Parabacteroides chongii: one gene and its partner. The protein of the gene in region 2 interacts with the protein of the main gene of each other region in a pairwise test. Links are inferred from orthologs where the notes say so. Each region holds a gene or a part of one and is shown on either strand. Other genes may lie near its edges. The genes, in order: recA and dprA.

Region 1 (8,826 bases), 1.5 Mb from region 2 along the record:
TTATATCCGGCAATCTGGTTCCAGCCGGCTTCAACCGTCTCTACCCATTCTGTCTCATCCCGTAATGTTATACAGGGAGTGTGATGGAAATATGCCTCTTTTTGTACGCCGCCCGAATCTGTCAGGATCGTTGCCGCATGTTTTTCCAGCATGACCATATCCAGGAAACTGATCGGAGGAATGATCCGTATCCCTTCGTGACTTTCCAGTGAATGTAACAGACCTTGCTTTTCCAGACAATTTCGTGTACGGGGATGGAGGGGTAAAACAGTCGGGCAGGAAAGGGACGATATTTCTTTGATTGCATCGACGATACCGGATATCCTCTCCGGACTATCCGTGTTCTCTGCCCTGTGTACCGTACATATTCTGAACTCTTTGCTGGCCAGCTTCAGCCGGTCGAGTATAGCGGAGGAAGTGTCAGCCAATTTGCCGAAAGTCAATGCGGCATCATACATGACATCCCCGACATGGTGAACTCCCTCTTGTATCCCTTCGTTAGCCAAATGCCTGACGGCAGCGAAAGTCGGGCAACACAAGATCGTTGCCATATGGTCGGTCAGGATGCGATTGATCTCTTCCGGCATCTGCTTGTTGAAACTGCGAAGTCCGGCTTCTACATGAACTACCGGTATATGAAGTTTGGAAGCAGCCAATGCACCTGCCAGTGTCGAGTTCGTGTCACCGTAAACCAACACATAATCGGGTAAAGTATCCAGTAATATTTTTTCTATTTCGATGAGCATACGACTGGTCATCTCTCCATGCGTCCCGTTCCCGCATTGCAGTTGCCAGGCGGGCTGGGGGATTCCCATGCTATTGAAAAAGATGTCGCTCATATTGGTATCATAATGCTGCCCCGTATGAAGAAGCAGTTCCTCATACGGCGTTTCATTCTTTTTGTTGTATTCATGAATCGCCCGGCTAACCATGGCAGCCTTGACGAATTGGGGCCTGGCTCCGACAATAGTGACAATTTTCATTTCTTTGCGAGTTCGTTTAATAAATGGCTGTAGAGTTTGCGTAAATAACTATCAGTGCTTTCTTGGGCACTGGTGTTATGCCATAAGAGTGTCAGTTCTCCGCCGGCATTTTTCACTTGTTCGGCAAGGTTCAGGCTATATGCCTGTGCTTCTTCGTAATTCAATCCCATATATTTCTTTTCTTCTAAAGAACAATCCATGACCGTGAGCGGATGCAGCAGGATGGAAGACAAACGACGGCTGACCGGATTGATCCAGCGCACCGGATAACTGGTGCCTAACCTGAATCCGGCAACATCGGCATATCCCATCGTAAAATCATCCGTTATACCGGCCGCTTCCAGTTGAGTCATATCTTCCGGTTCACGGCTGGAAAGGAAATGGTGACGGTTCAGGCGGATGCTTTTTCCGGTATGCTCTTCCAGTACGGCTTTCTCTTTTTTTATCAGGTCCGGTGACAGACCAGCCTGATAGCTGGCGTGCAGTCCGATAGCCATATCATTGCTGTAAACAGACTCCAATAACTGGCCTATGTCTTTGCTGCGCAGGCTGTAACGAGGTCTGTCCTGTTTGGTTTTGCCTCCGCTGCGGATAAAAAGGATCGCCTGGCAAATATCTTTGCCAACCTGTTCCCGTAATACGTTATTTTGTTCAAACAGCCAGGGAAATGTATAGTACGGATCCTCTTCCAACGGTCCGTATTTCCCTTGTACGGATTGCAGGATGCCTCTTTTATCCCGAACCGAGCGGATAACTCCTTTCCATGTACGGTAAAGAGTGGGCATGTCCAGGTCGTGAGTCAGGTAAATATGCTGTATTTCTTTCTTTACATCCGGTATGCGGAGACCGTATTGCTGCAACCATTTGCGCAGGAGCAAGCGGTATTCGTCGACGATCGGGCGGTGAAGGAACCCTGCCCGATAGGGAAGAGATTGCTTTCCGGGGAAACGTCCGTGTTCATCCCTGACGTTCCGTTGTATAATTTCCTCATAGCGGGTGATAAGAAAGTACGTGCTGGCAATGATATCCGCATGGATCACCAGTGTTTCGCCAACCAACTCCACCAAAGGCGAGCCGAACAGGAGAGGAGTCCCTTCGATTTCCTGCAAGGGTAATTCCGGAAGGGAAGAAGCTGTGCCGTATACGCGGCTGGAAAAGAATCCGGAAGGTATGATCACGATACTATAACGCTCAAAATGTTTTATGTTATTCGTATATCCGATAGCAGCAACAATTTCCCCGGGAATATCCTCTCCGAGAAGGAAGCGTATTATATAATGTAAAGCGTGATTGTTCATATCCGTTCCTTTATCTTAAGCCAGGCTCTATGTAATAAACTGAGATTTCCTTTTGTTATTGTGAAGAAAGGTGCCTGAATTGCCCCGAATTCACGAAAAAAGCGTTCAACACCCGGAATCATGGAACCTTCGAAGTCGAATGTCGTAGTGTATCGGGAGGCATAACGGATACACTCCCAAAGGAGCAGGCTGTGAGCTCCCGAAGCTCGTAATGCCGGATCGCCTCCTCCGGCGAGGTAATAAGCGCAGCTTTCCTGCCAGGCGATGAAAGCGACTGCGTGTAGTTGTCCTTTGTCGTCATAGGCTCCCCATAAGTCGCCCTGATTGCGTTCGCGGCAGGCTGTGATCAACTGTCTCAGTGTGTCTTGCCTTTTGGGGGCGGCAAGATGCTGACGTTCGAAGGTCAGCGATTGTATCTTCAGGAAATCGGCTATGGATATTCCTTTCCGGATGGTGATACCGAATTTCTCTTTGGCTTTTGTAATGTTCCGGCGAATGTTGGGACTCATGTTTTCCCAAAGGACAGGCTCATCCTGTATGGCATTCAACAGATACGTATAACGTGTCGTCTGTTTGTATCCTTCCCAGTAAAAAGGCAGCCAGTCCGTTATCCTGTAATTGAAGTTTTGCAGGAAATGCGGATAAGCCTTTAATGCGTCTGTGAACTCCTTGCATATCGCCTGGCGTTTCCCCAATGTCCGGGTATATTTGGCATCCGGAGGTTCCGGAGCGAACCAGGGACCCATGGTTTGCGTATAGACAGGCATCGATATGATTCCTTGATGGGGAATATACAGAGGCATGGCGGCAAGTATCTTCCCTTTCTCTTCGACCAGCAAGACATCCCATTTCGTTTCTCCGCAGGCTACATCCAACCACCAGTCGCGTGAAAAAAGCGGCAAGCTGCTTTCATTACTGCACAGAAAGCGATATTTGTCTTTGTTTGTCATGATAGGAAGAGAATTAAATAAAAACTGTGTCAAAAGTTGATATTAGGGAACGCAGATTACGCAGACGAAGCGCAGAATCTCGCAGACTTGTTAAAAAAATAAATCTGCGAAAGTCTGCGTTTTCTGCGTAATCTGCGTCCGGTAATAGCTTTCTGATAATCTGCGTAGCTTATCCTTTCAATGCTTCGAATATCAATCCGGATAATTCTTCTGCCAGTTCAGGATTGTCGTTGACGCATTGTTTGGCGGCATCACGTCCCTGTCCCAGTTTTGTATCGTTGTAGCTATACCAGGAACCGCTCTTCTTGATGATGTTCAGTTCTGCACCCAGGTCGATGATCTCTCCCGCCTTGGAAATACCTTCGCCGAACATGATATCAAATTCAGCCTTACGGAAAGGAGGAGCCACCTTGTTCTTCACTACTTTCACGCGAACCTGGTTGCCTTTCACTTCGTCGCCATCCTTCAACGTACCGATCTTACGGATATCCAGACGTACGGAAGCATAGAATTTCAGCGCGTTACCGCCGGTAGTCGTTTCCGGGTTACCGAACATCACACCGATCTTATCACGCAACTGGTTGATAAATATACAAGTCGTGTTTGTCTTATTGATCGCACCGGTCAGCTTACGCAATGCCTGAGACATCAGACGTGCCTGCAGACCCATCTTGCTGTCACCCATATCGCCTTCGATTTCGGCTTTCGGCGTCAATGCCGCAACAGAGTCGATAACGATAATATCCACGGCAGACGAACGGATCAGCTGTTCGGCAATTTCCAATGCCTGCTCACCGTTGTCCGGCTGTGAGATCCATAAGTTTTCCACATCGACACCCAGCTTTTCCGCATAGAAACGGTCGAACGCATGTTCCGCATCGATAAAGGCAGCGATACCACCCGCTTTTTGTGCTTCGGCAATAGCGTGAATCGCCAGGGTTGTCTTACCGGAAGATTCCGGTCCGTATATCTCGATAACGCGTCCTTTCGGATAACCGCCAACGCCCAGAGCGGCGTTCAGTGCGATAGAACCGGTCGGAACCACTTCTATTGCTTCTATACTTTCGTCACCCAACTTCATGATAGAACCTTTTCCGTAGTTCTTCTCAATCTTGTCCATTGCTGCGCGCAATGCTTTTAACTTGTCGGCATTTACAGCCGGTTTACCTTCCGGGGTTTTTCCCTCTTCGAATAAATTGTCTTCTTTTGCCATCCCTTTTATGAATTAAGGATTTGATTAGCATGGTCTTTTGTTTTCACCTCTTTCGGACCGATTATCTTTTCGATGACACCGTCTTCGTTGATAATAAAGGTGGTACGGAGAGTCCCCATGTATGAACGTCCGTACAGTTTCTTTTCCGCCCATACGCCAAAGGCTTGTTGCAGGGCTGTGTCCGTGTCAGCGATCAGGTTGAAAGGCAGGTTCTGCTTCGCAATGAATCCCTGGTGGGATTTTGCGCTGTCTTTACTTACCCCGACCACTTCGTAACCGGCTGCCTGTAGCTCCTGGTAACCGTCACGCAGGCTGCAGGCTTCTGCCGTGCAACCGCTTGTGTTGTCTTTCGGGTAAAAGTAAAGCGCTAGCTTCTTACCTCTGAAATCGCTGAGTTTTATTTCATTTCCGTTCTGATCAGTCCCCAACACTTCGGGGGCTTTGTCTCCAACTTGTAATGCCATATTATTCAGTTTATTTAATGTTATAATTCATCTTACGCGTCACTACCACTTTCCGGTGGTTGCCTCCTTTCAGTACTTTGCCGAACAGTTTCCTGCCCAGGTGTACCCTGGATGCATACGATTCGAATGTCTCTGTCCGGTAATCGAAATCATCTTTCCAACAGCCTTGGGGAGAGACGTAGCAGTAAGTAGCCTTTTCAATGCCGTCGTCCTCGACCTCGTCATTTTCGAGTATGATAAGATTCTGTTTCTGAGGAACCAGGCAAACAATATTTCTACGTTTGCATTCTTCTATCAACGGGACTAATATCGTATCATACTTCTCGTAAATCTGTGTAAGGTCGAAATCCTGGTATTCGGTATTCCCGATCTTTTGGATGGGCCTTAGCTGGAGAATGTCCATTTCATCCCCGATCACCTCCCAGATACGGCTTAACTCATTCAGATTCCTGTTGTTGATCGTATAGTTTATACGTAATTTGAATGCCGGATATTTCTTTTTTATTTCAGCAATATCAGCCAGTAACTCCTGGAACCGGTCAAACTTGCCGTTTGCCATCAGGTATTCATAAGTCTCCCGTGTGACCCCGTGCGCCGATAATGTCAGTTCGTCGAGCCCGGCTTCGATTGCCTCCGTCAATAACTCCCTGGTCAATAAAGCTCCGTTTGAAGTTATTGAGATGTAAGGAACATTGTATTTTTTACCCAGCGAAATGACTTTTACCAGGTCTTTATATAATGTAGGCTCCGCCCCGCAGCCAATCTGAAGCTTCAATGCCCGGTGAAACAAACGGCCGGCAATTGTTTCTATATCTTCATATCCCAGGATACCACGGTAGGTCTTTCTTTTTTCTTCATCGCTGAAATAACACATCTTGCACCTGTAGTTGCAAGCCAGTACCGGATCGAGGAAAATGCCGATGTACCTTTTACCCAGCAGGTGAAAGGCCCAAATCCCTAACAGCTTGATCCTTCTGCTTTTGATACGTGTGCTAAGACGCAGTATCCTGTAGATATTACTCATTATTCTTACAACTCAAGGTCTACATTAAACATTTCGTGCCAGGGCAAACCTTGCTCGTTCAGTTCTTTCATGAACGGATCCGGATTGAACTCTTCCACGTTCCATACGCCCGGTTTCTTCCATATTCCCTGCATGAAGAGCTTGGCACCAATCATGGCGGGAACGCCTGTCGTATAACTTACGCCCTGTGCGCCTGTTTCCTTGTAGGCTGCTTCGTGGCTGCAGTTGTTGTAGACGTAGTAAGTCTGTTCTTTTCCGTCCTTGATACCGCGGATACGGCAGCCGATAGAAGTTTCGCCCGTATAGTTTTCGCCCAGGTCACCCGGGTTAGGCAGTACGGCTTTCAGGAACTGGATCGGAACGATCTCCTGTCCGTTGTACATGATCGGGTCGATACGCGACATGCCGATATTCTGGATTACACGTAAATGAGTCAGGTATTCCTGTCCGAACGTCATCCAGAAGCGGGCACGCTTGATGGTCGGGAAGTTCTTTGTCAGACTTTCCAGCTCTTCGTGATACATCAGGTACGATTCGCGCGGACCTACATTCGGGTAGTTCAGCGGCTTGTGTACCGACAGCGGATCGGTGTCTTTCCATTCCCCGTCCTCGAAATATTTACCACGCTGGGTGATTTCGCGGATATTAATTTCCGGATTGAAGTTCGTGGCGAATGCCTTGTGGTGATCGCCTGCGTTGCAGTCTACGATGTCCAGATACTGGATTTCATCGAAATGATGCTTTGCTGCATAAGCTGTATATACTCCTGTTACGCCCGGATCGAATCCGCATCCCAGGATAGCCGTCAGCCCCGCCTTTTCAAAGCGGTCTTTGTAGGCCCACTGCCAGCTATATTCATATTTCGCCTCGTCCAGCGGTTCGTAGTTGGCGGTGTCGAGATAGCTGACACCGTAAGCCAGGCAGGCGTCCATGATGGAGAGGTCCTGATAAGGTAAAGCCAGGTTGACAACCAACTCGGGCTTGAAGTCATTAAACAATGCAACGAGCTCGTCCACGTTGTCCGCATTGACCTGTGCTGTCTTCACCTTCACATTCTTGATATCGGCAGCAATCTGGTCGCACTTGCTTTTCGTGCGGCTGGCCACCATGATATCGGTAAAAACATCAGCGTTCATCGCGATCTTTTTAACAGCAACGGTACTTACGCCCCCTGCACCAATAACTAATACTCTTCCCATTTACAAATAGAATTAATCTTGTTAATATACAGTTTACAAGGTTTTAAACCAAAGGACAAATATACGATTTATCTTTGGAAAAAATCAAACAGTAGTCTAAAAACAATCGGACGGTGAGTCGTGTCTTTTTCTCTTAGGGGAAGTGGTGCAGCGTTTGTAAGTCGAACTGCATCTTATTTAATGTAAACGCAATGCCTGGATAAATATTAAAGTTAAAGTATATATAAATGCTTGGTTCTTATTGGGAACGCGTTATATTTGTATGTAGAATGCGAGATTTTTAGAGTTATTAAGAGTACGCATTTAAACCCTGACAATGGAAACAGAGTCTAAACAGTAGAATAAATATATTAATGTAGAGGAGAAACGAATATGAAACCCATGAAATTAACATCTTTAGTGGTGATGCTCCTGGTTGGCTTCAGTGCCGCAGCCCAGGAGGAGTTCTTTGATGATGTGTATTTCTCTTCAAGTAAAGAAAAAAAGAAAGAAAAAACAGAAGAGAAGGTTATACAGCCCAAAAAAGAAGATGCAACGGGATCTTCATCTGCAATCGTTTTGGCATCGGCTTCGGATTCGCATCCGGCGTTTGAAGAAAACAGGGACGTAGATGAATACAATAGGCGATATACATCTGTCGACGTGGAAGAACCTTATGATGAGGACTTCGATGACGAGGACGGAACTTATATCGAAGAATTACCGGATAACAACCAAAAGGTAACGAAGAAATCGGAACGCCGTTCGGATACGGAATATACGGAGCGTATTGTTCGTTATCATTCTCCGAGTAAGATCACGATTGCCGGTGCAGACCAGGTGGATCTGTATCTGAGCGACGGTTATTACAGTTATGGTTACGATACGGATTACTCAGACGGTAATGCCAATGTGAATGTGAACATTAACGTGGGTAATAACTGGGGAGGCTGGTACGGTTGGAACTCTCCGTGGTATAATAACTGGTATGACCCTTGGTATAGTTACAGTCCGTGGTGGACTTACTCTTCCTGGTATGGTCCCCGCTGGGGATTCGGCTGGGGCTGGGGTGGCTTCTATGCAGGCTGGAGCAGTCCTTGGTACGGCGGTTATTGGGGCGGCGGCTACTGGGGAGGTGGCGGCTATTGGGGACACCATCACCACCATTATTATAACCCGTACAACTACAGATCGTCGGGACGTGCAATGTCAAGCCGTTATACTTCCGGAAGAAGTTCTTCCAGTCGCTATAGCTCTGCATCATCAAACCGTTCGTCATCTTACAGATCATCGAATCGTGCAACTTCTTTAAGAAGTGAAAACAACCGTGCAAGCAGTGCAAGAGGATTGAGTTCTGATCGTTATTCTACACGTTCGTCGTCTGCTTCTTCAACGAGAGGAGAAAGCATAAGAAACAATAGTAGCATACGTTCTAGCAGAAGTTCGTCTTCTTCAGGTCGCGTACAGTCTGAATCTACGGTACGTACCCGTCCGAGTACGACAACTCGTAGAAGCGAATATACCGGTTCAGGTACAAGGTCTTCATCCGGATCTTATTCAGCTCCGGCAAGAAGTAGTAGCAGCCGTTCAAGTTTCAGCACTTCTTCTCCTTCCAGAAGCCAGAGCACTTATTCCGCTCCTTCCAGAAGTAGCAGCAGTCGTAGTAGCTCATTCAGCAGTGGAGGTAGCAGTAGCAGCCGTTCAAGTGGCGGCGGA
Region 2 (8,793 bases):
GAAAGAAACCGGGATTATCCATTGCTGCATGGGTCCAATATATGCTGGATAATTTTGCAACAGTAGACGAAGCGGTCACTTTTGTCGAAAAAGGAACATTTGAAGTGGTATCGGATATGATGCCGGATGGTACCCGGATGGCGACATTGCATCTTTCCATCTCTGACGATAAAGGTGACAATGCAATCTTTGAATATGTAAACGGCAAGTTAAACATCCATCACGACAAATCCTACCAGGTCATGACAAACTCACCTGTTTTCGATCAGCAGTTGGCTTTGGACGATTACTGGAAGAACATCGGAGGGACGACTTTCTTACCCGGAACCAACCGGGCTGCCGACCGTTTTGTACGTGCTTCTTTCTATATCAATGCCATCCCGAAAGTAGAAGACATGCGTACAGCAGTGGCAAGCGTATTCAGTGTGATCCGCAACACATCTGTTCCGTTAGGAATCACAACACCTGACCAGCCGAATATTTCATCGACGATATGGAGAACGGTCTCCGATCAGAAAAATAAAGTCTATTATTATGAATCGACTATCCATCCCAATATCTTCTGGGTGGATCTCAAGGATGTGGATTTTTCAGAAAAGGCACCCGTGAAAATGCTGGATCTCGTGAGCAGCAAAACGTATGCCGGTAATACGGCAGATCAGTTTGTTACTACTAAACCTTTTAAATTCCTGGGAGCTCATTAAGCTCCCTTTTTTATGCAATATCCTCACTCAACTTCACCCGCAGGTCATTTTGATAGGTATGCATGAACTTCTCCAGATCGAAAAACAAGTAAGAAAGGAGTTTGATGATAGGATTTTTTATCCGAATGGTTTCCGTTGATGTAAAATGCGTTCCGCCTGTACTGGTTGACTTCAATTCACCTTTCCAATGGCCGGTGAATCCGTTCCCCCGGATAATATCAAACTCATACAACGAATAAGGCTGTTTATTGGCTGTCCGGAAACGGATGACGGAACCATTCTTCGCGATCTCGTCCCAAACTTCTATCCCATCATTTTCTTCTATAATGACAACCTTTTCCAAATCGCTGCGATAACCACAATCTGCGTTATTCGTCAGCGCATTATAAACCTTTTCCGGCGATGCATTGTAATAGCATTCGCTGGTTGCGGTTCTTTCATTCGGCAGAAGAAGGCCAACAATACAAATCAAAGCCACAATCCCCACCACAATAATAAAAAAGTAAATAAAAAAGGACATCATTATAATCTAATTTCTAAATAACTGAATCACTGATCTTTCGCAAATGTAACCAATTAAAAGAACATAACAGAAACATTACGGATAAAATTAATACCTCCTTTTCCCGTCTCCCCTGGTCCCGGTTTCTTTATTTCATATACAGGGAATAAAAAACAAAAGTTCATTTCAATTCCTTATTCCGGAAAAAATATTCGGATCGTATAAACAAAAAAGGTTTGCTCCGATAGCAAACCTCCATAAACAATTAAAGCCTGTCTCACGACAAGCCCTAATCAAACTTTGTTAACCTTAAATCTAATACTATTATGAAAAAACCACAGTACAAAGATACGCCTACAGCAAGCATTTGTCAAGCTTTTTACAGACAATATATGTTAAGTGCAAAAGCCTCTTTCGCCAAAAAGTGTTAGCTAAAATAAAACTATATACAATACTGGCAAAAACTGCTAAAATTAACAATTAAAATAGACTTTCTTTGCTGAAATATCCGATATAGACTAGATCACCAACTCGGCATACAGCTTCTCGAACGTCGCCTCCAGATCGCAGGAAAAGCCGGGATGCGGACGGGATGTCTGTATCGAAGAACTGCGCACAGCCGTCAGCCAGCGGAAACGTTCAGGGATATCCATGGCAGCGATAGGACCTGCGCTCTTTGCCCCCGAACAGATATGATCGAATACTTTCAGAGCAGCATACAACGAATCCATATCCAGCTCTGAGGAAAACAGACGGAGCTTCTTCTCGTCCACCTGATAACGCGCCTTTATAAAGCGGGCCTGTTTCGAGAACATGATAATACCTACATTAATAAACTCCTCACGTTCCACCCGGGGAACAAAACGGATAACGGCGTATTCATATAAGTGCTTTCCTTGCATCTTGTGCTTCTTTTATAAATGTTTCGGAATGGGGAATCCTTTCTGTCAAAAATTCAATATAGACTTCTCTTATCTCCTGCGGCGTACCGGGACTTTCACTCCAATGCAGCCAGTCGTCCGGAATCAGGGAGACGATCTCACGAACCTTTTCCGGAGTAAGCAAACGTTCGAACTCGGCATTCACTTCTTCCAGCTTACCGGCCTCCGGCAACAAAGCATGATCCTTGATCTGGATAAACGGACTCAAAGCGTGTTTGTGCCAGTTCGACCATGAATAATGGAAGTAAAGCGATGCACCATGATCAATCAGCCACAATTCCTTATGCCACATCAGCATATTGGTATTGCGGGTCGTACGGTCCACGTTGGTCAGCAAGGCATCCAGCCAGACGATCTGCGAGGCCAGCTTTTCTCCTACCTTATTAACTACCGGATCGAATGTCAGTGCGCCCGACAGGAAATGTAATCCCAGGTTCAGACCACGGCTCGCCTGTAACAAATCCTGTATCTCCTCATCACCTTCCGTTCGTCCGAAAGCCTCATCCAGATTTAGGAAGACCAGCTCCGGAACACGAAAGCCCAGTGCACGTGCGACTTCACCACCGATCAGTTCGGCAATAAGCGCTTTGGTTCCATGACCGGCGCCACGGAACTTTACTACATATTTATATTCATCGTCGGCTTCAGCCAAAGCCGGCAACGAACCGCCTTCCCGTAAAGGCATAATATATCTGATCACATTCGCTGTTCGCAATTCCATATTCAAATGCTTTTGACAAAGATAAAGATACTTCCTGTTTACACAAAAGAAACAATCAACATCTCTAAAACAATATAAACAGGCGGTTGTTTTAATTGAAATAAGTTATGAGATGTAACCGTTAGGCAAGCCGGTAGATATTTCCCGGCAAAGTCCTGATCAAACCGTTCATCTCCAGTTCAAAGAGTAAAGATGACAGTTCACGGACAGGCAGATTCAATGCAACAGCCAGTTGGTCGATATGCATCTCGCCTCTTTCACGGAGAACGGTTATTACCGGTGCTGTCCGCTCATCTTCCCCGAAAAACAATTCAGTCTGAACAGGGAGGGAAGAAGCTGTTTCCTTTATATCCCAGCAAAGCGCCGAGATAAGGTCGGAAGCGGAAGTTATCAGCCCAGCCTTATTCTGCCGGATCAAGGCATTGCAGCCTTTCGAATGGAGATCGTTTACCCGACCGGGAAATGCGTAGACATCCCGTCCATAGGAGAAAGCAAGATCGGCAGTGATCAGCGAGCCGCCTTTCTCGGCAGATTCTATCACGACCGTCGCATCCGCCATACCGGCAACAATCCGGTTACGCCGTACAAAGTTCGGCTTATCCGGTTCCGTTCCACTACGAAATTCGGTCAGCAAACCTCCGCGGTCCAACATATCCACTGCTACGGAACGATGCGAAGGCGGATAAATACGATCCAACCCGTGAGCCAGCACACCTACCGTCGGCAAGTTCGCTTTAAGCGCAGCCCGATGGGCACATACGTCGATACCATAAGCCAGTCCGCTTACGATCAGTAAGTTCGGGATAGAAAGCGAAAGGGTGTGTACCAGTTCGTCCGTCATCGCCCTGCCATACTCCGTTGCATGACGGGTTCCAACAATACTGATAATACGAGAAGCATTCAGATCGGCACCGCCTTTAAAATAGAGAAGCACCGGAGCATCAGAGCACTCCTTCAAACGTTTCGGGTAATTCTCATCTGTCAGGAAATAACAGGTGAGCTGGTTCTTTTCGATAAAGGCTAACTCTTTTTCCGCTTGCAGAAGGACTTCCGGGCGTTTGACAGCAGCGGCCGTAGCCGAACCGAAACCCGGAATCTTCTCCAATACATGTTGTGTCTCCGTAAAAACGGCTTCCGCATCACCACAGGTTTGCAGAAGCTGACGGGCCAGGATATCTCCTACCCCGTTTATCATAGTTAAGCCAATTTGGTAAATCCGGTTGTCTGTCATAATCTATCTCATAGTTTATCCTGTATCCTTTTAAGCATTTCGTCGAAATATTCGCCGCGGGTCAGCTTGCCGTCCTGCACAACAACAGACTCAACTTTCCCTTTGGTAGCCAGCACACCGTCCGAAGCCCGATAGATATCCTGTTCAAAAACCAGTTTCACGCCTTTCTTATACACATTCAGGCAGGAGATATAACTGTCGCCGCTCTTCAAGGATGTTTTATAATCGATCTCCACATGAGAGACGAAGCCGTCCACCCCTTTATCGTGCATGGCTCCGAAATTCTCGCCCAGCGATTCGAGGAACTCATGACGGGTATGTTCCATATAATGCTGATAGTTGGAGTTGTTCACTACTCCCTGCAGGTCGCATTCATAGTCGCGCACCTTGTCTGTCAGTTTAAAAATATACTCTTTCATTATTTCAGTTCTTTATCGTTGTTAGGTACCATTTTATACAGGCGGTCGGAAGGGCGTACCTTTTCAGATACTTTGAAGGAGAAACGCTCGCCTTTTACGGTTTCTTCCACCGGCTTCAGGTCGACACGTATCTCATCGATGGTCTGCATCACCGCACCGGTTGTCGGGCCTGTGATCAGAATCTCATCTCCCGCTTTCAGCGAGCCCGATTCCATTTCAAATTCAGCCACACCGATGCCGCTGAAGTATTTGATGCCTTTCGCCACATATACTTTCTTTTTGGTCGAACCGGAACCATACTTGCTGCTCCATTCACCCAAACGCTGTCCCAGATAATAGCCGTCCCAAAAGCCCCGGTTGAAGACGCTTTTCAGACGCTCGTCCCAGACGGCGATCTTTTCTTCATCATATGTTCCACTGCAATAAGCCTTCACTGCTTCTTTATAACATTCAGTCACGAGACGCACATATTCCGGTCCGCGGGCACGGCCTTCGATCTTGAATACCCGCACGCCTGCATCCATCATCTTGTTCATGAAATGGATCGTTTTCAGGTCTTTGGGCGACATGATATATTGATTTTCTATATCCAGTTCGATGTTGCTGTCCTTATCTTTCACCGTATATCCGCGGCGGCAGATCTGCATGCAAGCACCCCGGTTGGCAGACGCATTCATTTCATGCAGGCTCAAATAGCATTTACCGGAAACAGCCATACACAAGGCACCGTGGGCAAACATCTCGATACGGATCAGTTCGCCTCTCGGACCGGTTATCTGCTGTTCTACAATCTGTTTGTAGATTTCGGCTACCTGTTTCAGATTCAATTCGCGCGCCAGCACCACCACATCGGCAAACTGGGCATAGAACTTCAGCGCCTCCACATTCGATATATTCAGCTGGGTAGACAGGTGAACTTCCTGCCCGATCCGGTTCGCATAGCTCATGGCTGCCACGTCTGCCGCAATAATTGCAGAGACTTCCGCTTCCTTTGCCGCATCGATAATTTCACGCATCAATGCCAGGTCTTCCCCGTAAATAACCGTATTAACCGTCAAATAACTCTTAATGCTGTGTTCCTTACAGATGGAGACAATCTTACGCAAATCGTCCGTGGTGAAATTATTGGAAGAGCGCGAACGCATATTCAGTCCTTCAATGCCGAAGTAGATGGAGTCGGCTCCTCCCTGGATAGCTGCCATCAACGACTCATACGAGCCGACCGGCGCCATTATTTCAAAATCTTTCTCGTTCAAAGCTGTTTGGTTTTAAATTAGAAACCACAAAGATACGGCTTTCTTCGCATACTTCTAAGATAAAACCAGTTAACTTTTTATCCGGCATCGGACAATGCACATAATAATATCACATATTTATTTCATTTCATTAGATTTTATTCTCTTAAAATTCCTATATATTATAAATATAGAATATCTATATAGACATTCAGACAATTTTTTTCCCACATTTATCTGTTAATTTTGCGGCATTTAACAAATTAAGACATATGATACAAGCAAAAGCAAGATGGATACAGCTGATGATGATTATTGGTTGTACGACAATGTGGATGACATCCTGTAAAAAAGAGACGTCGGATGCACAGATGAAAGCGTCTTACGCAACAATGAAAGTTTCAACAGCCAATAGGGAGCTGACCATGCCCTATTCAGCGTCTATTCGCGGTCGCCAGGATATAGATATTTATCCGCAAGTATCAGGAACTATCGAACGACTCTGCGTAACAGAAGGACAGGTTGTACGAAAAGGACAGTTACTTTTTGTAATCGACCAAGTACCTTATAAGGCAGCTTTGAAAACGGCTCAAGCCAACGTTGAGGTTGCAAAAGCAGCTTTAGGTACTGCCGAATTGAATTACAACAGCACAAAAGAACTGTTTGCCAAAAAAGTTGTTTCCGAATTCAATCTGAAAACAAGCCAGAACAATTACCTGACAGCCAAAGCGCAACTGGCACAGGCAGAGGCACAGGAGCTAAATGCCCAAAACAACCTTTCTTATACGGAAGTAAAAAGTCCGAGCGACGGAGTAGTCGGTATGCTGCCTTATCGTGCCGGAGCATTGGTCAGTGCCAATATTCCGCAGCCGTTGACAACTGTTTCCGACAATTCAAACATGTATGTGTACTTCTCCATGACGGAAAACCAGCTGTTGGCCATGAGCCGTCAGTACAAAAGCATGGATGAAGCGTTGGCCAATATGCCGGAAGTCACATTGAAACTGAACGACCAGTCTGTTTATGAGCAGAAAGGGAAAATTGAATCCATCAGTGGAGTGATCGACCGCCAAACCGGTACGGTAGGTGTTAGAGCCGTATTCCCGAATGAATCCCGCCTGCTCCATAGCGGAGCATCCGGCAATGTGCTTATTCCGCAAACCTACACAGACTGCATCGTTATCCCGCAAGGCGCAACGGTTCGTTTGCAAGATAAAACCCTTGTTTACAAAGTAGTCGATGGCAAAGCCGTTTCTACATTAATTACCGTAGCCGAAATCAGCGACGGCCGCGAATATATCGTACTTGACGGACTCAAAGTGGGTGAAGAAATTGTATCCGAAGGAGCCGGATTGGTACGTGAAGGAACACAAGTAAAATAAATTAGCAAAATATGAAAGGAAATATTTTTATCAAACGGCCTGTTATGGCCATATCTATCTCCATTCTTATTTTGGCGATAGGACTCATTTCGCTCTTTACCTTGCCGGTCGAGCAATATCCGGATATTGCCCCTCCTACGGTCCATGTATCGGCAAGCTATACCGGAGCAGATGCTGATGCTGTGATGAACAGTGTCATTATGCCACTGGAAGAAAGTATCAATGGTGTGGAAAATATGATGTACATGACTTCCACTGCCACCAATGCAGGTTCGGCGACTATCGAAGTGTACTTCAAACAAGGGACAGACCCCGATATGGCAGCCGTCAACGTCCAAAACCGTGTAACGAAAGCACAAGGTTTATTACCTGCCGAAGTAACCCGTATCGGTGTCAGCACACAGAAACGTCAGACCAGTTTCTTACAAATCGATGCACTTGTCAGTTCAAACGGACGCTATGACAAGACATTCCTCGGAAACTACCTGGATATTAACGTTGTGCCACGTATCAAACGTATCGAAGGCGTTGGTGACGTTATGGAGTTGGGCGATACCTATAGTATGCGTATCTGGTTGAATCCCGAACGTATGGCTCAATATGGATTGATACCCTCAGACGTGACTTCTATTCTGGGAGAACAAAATATCGAAGCACCTACCGGTTCATTAGGTGAAAACTCAAAGAATGTATTCCAATACACCATGAAATATCGCGGACGTTTGAAAAGCGTGGAAGAATTTCAAAACATCGTTGTCCGTGCCCAAGAAGATGGCTCCGTGTTGCGTCTGAAAGATGTGGCCAAAGTAGAATTGGGAACATTGAGCTATGGTTTCGACAGTCAGATGGACGGTAAACCTGCCGTAACATTCTTAATTTACCAAGTGGCAGGTTCTAATGCGACAGAAGTAAACGAACGCATTGCCGCCGAATTGAAAGAGATAGAAAAGGAATTGCCCGCCGGTATGGAATTTATCACGATGATGAGTTCCAACGACTTCCTTTTCGCTTCTATATATAATGTAGTAGAGACATTGATCGTCGCCATCATACTTGTAATCTTGGTGGTATATTTCTTCCTGCAGGACTTCAAGAGTACGCTTATTCCTTCTATCGCCATCATTGTTTCACTGATCGGTACATTTGCTTGCTTAACAGCTGCCGGGTTCACAATCAACATCCTGACCCTGTTTGCATTGGTGCTTGCCATCGGTACGGTGGTGGATGATGCCATCGTGGTGGTAGAAGCCGTACAAGCCAAATTCGATGCCGGTTATCAATCTGCTTATCAGGCAACAAAAGATGCGATGGGGGATGTAACCATGGCCGTTATATCTTGTACGTGTGTGTTTATGGCCGTGTTTATTCCTGTTACTTTTATGGGAGGAACATCCGGTATCTTCTATACGCAGTTTGGCGTAACGATGGCAACCTCCGTAGGTCTTTCGATGATTTGTGCCTTGACACTCTGTCCGGCTCTTTGTGCCATGATGATGCGTCCTAGCGATGGAACCAAGAGTGCCAAAAGTTTCAACGGACGGGTGCGCGCCGCTTATAATGCTTCGTTCAACGCCGTATTGGGCAAATACAAAAAAGGAGTGATGTTCTTTATCCACCACCGTTGGATGGTGTGGGTTGGTATAGTAGGAGCTATCGTC

The links.
Region 1: the proteins of dprA (region 2) and recA interact in binary tests that used the Bacillus subtilis proteins (3 or more experiments, as listed by UniProt). The link is inferred for Parabacteroides chongii from one-to-one orthologs.

What each region holds. Positions count from the first base shown.
Region 1 is NZ_CP120849.1:3,565,000-3,573,825, forward strand. The notes cover bases 2,423-5,309. They hold recA (recombinase RecA), read right to left. Parts: upstream 4,445-5,309; coding sequence 3,401-4,444; downstream 2,423-3,400. Other genes in these bases: P3L47_RS13285 (GNAT family N-acetyltransferase), read right to left, coding at 2,423-3,231; bcp (thioredoxin-dependent thiol peroxidase), read right to left, coding at 4,450-4,908; P3L47_RS13300 (radical SAM protein), read right to left, coding at 4,919-5,309. Also shown: wecB (non-hydrolyzing UDP-N-acetylglucosamine 2-epimerase), read right to left, coding at 1-983; UDP-2,3-diacetamido-2,3-dideoxy-alpha-D-glucuronate deacetylase VimE, read right to left, coding at 980-2,281; more of P3L47_RS13285, read right to left, coding at 2,278-2,422; more of P3L47_RS13300, read right to left, coding at 5,310-5,932; P3L47_RS13305 (saccharopine dehydrogenase family protein), read right to left, coding at 5,938-7,131; P3L47_RS13310 (hypothetical protein), read left to right, coding at 7,504-8,826. UniProt on the Bacillus subtilis protein: Multifunctional protein involved in homologous recombination, DNA repair and competence.
Region 2 is NZ_CP120849.1:2,102,704-2,111,496, reverse strand. Bases 2,045-4,898 are described here. They hold dprA (DNA-processing protein DprA), read right to left. Parts: upstream 4,100-4,898; coding sequence 2,990-4,099; downstream 2,045-2,989. Other genes in these bases: P3L47_RS07900 (peptidase U32 family protein), read right to left, coding at 4,518-4,898; P3L47_RS07905 (acyl-CoA thioesterase), read right to left, coding at 4,108-4,518; P3L47_RS07915 (HipA family kinase), read right to left, coding at 2,086-2,868; P3L47_RS07920 (DUF3037 domain-containing protein), read right to left, coding at 2,045-2,108. Also shown: P3L47_RS07930 (linear amide C-N hydrolase), read left to right, coding at 1-704; P3L47_RS07925 (hypothetical protein), read right to left, coding at 715-1,227; more of P3L47_RS07920, read right to left, coding at 1,725-2,044; more of P3L47_RS07900, read right to left, coding at 4,899-5,774; P3L47_RS07895 (efflux RND transporter periplasmic adaptor subunit), read left to right, coding at 6,026-7,135; P3L47_RS07890 (efflux RND transporter permease subunit), read left to right, coding at 7,147-8,793. UniProt on the Bacillus subtilis protein: Protein that helps load RecA onto ssDNA during transformation. Binds cooperatively to circular ssDNA, is able to bridge different segments of DNA. Favors the loading of RecA onto SsbA- or SsbB-coated ssDNA and formation of RecA-DNA filaments.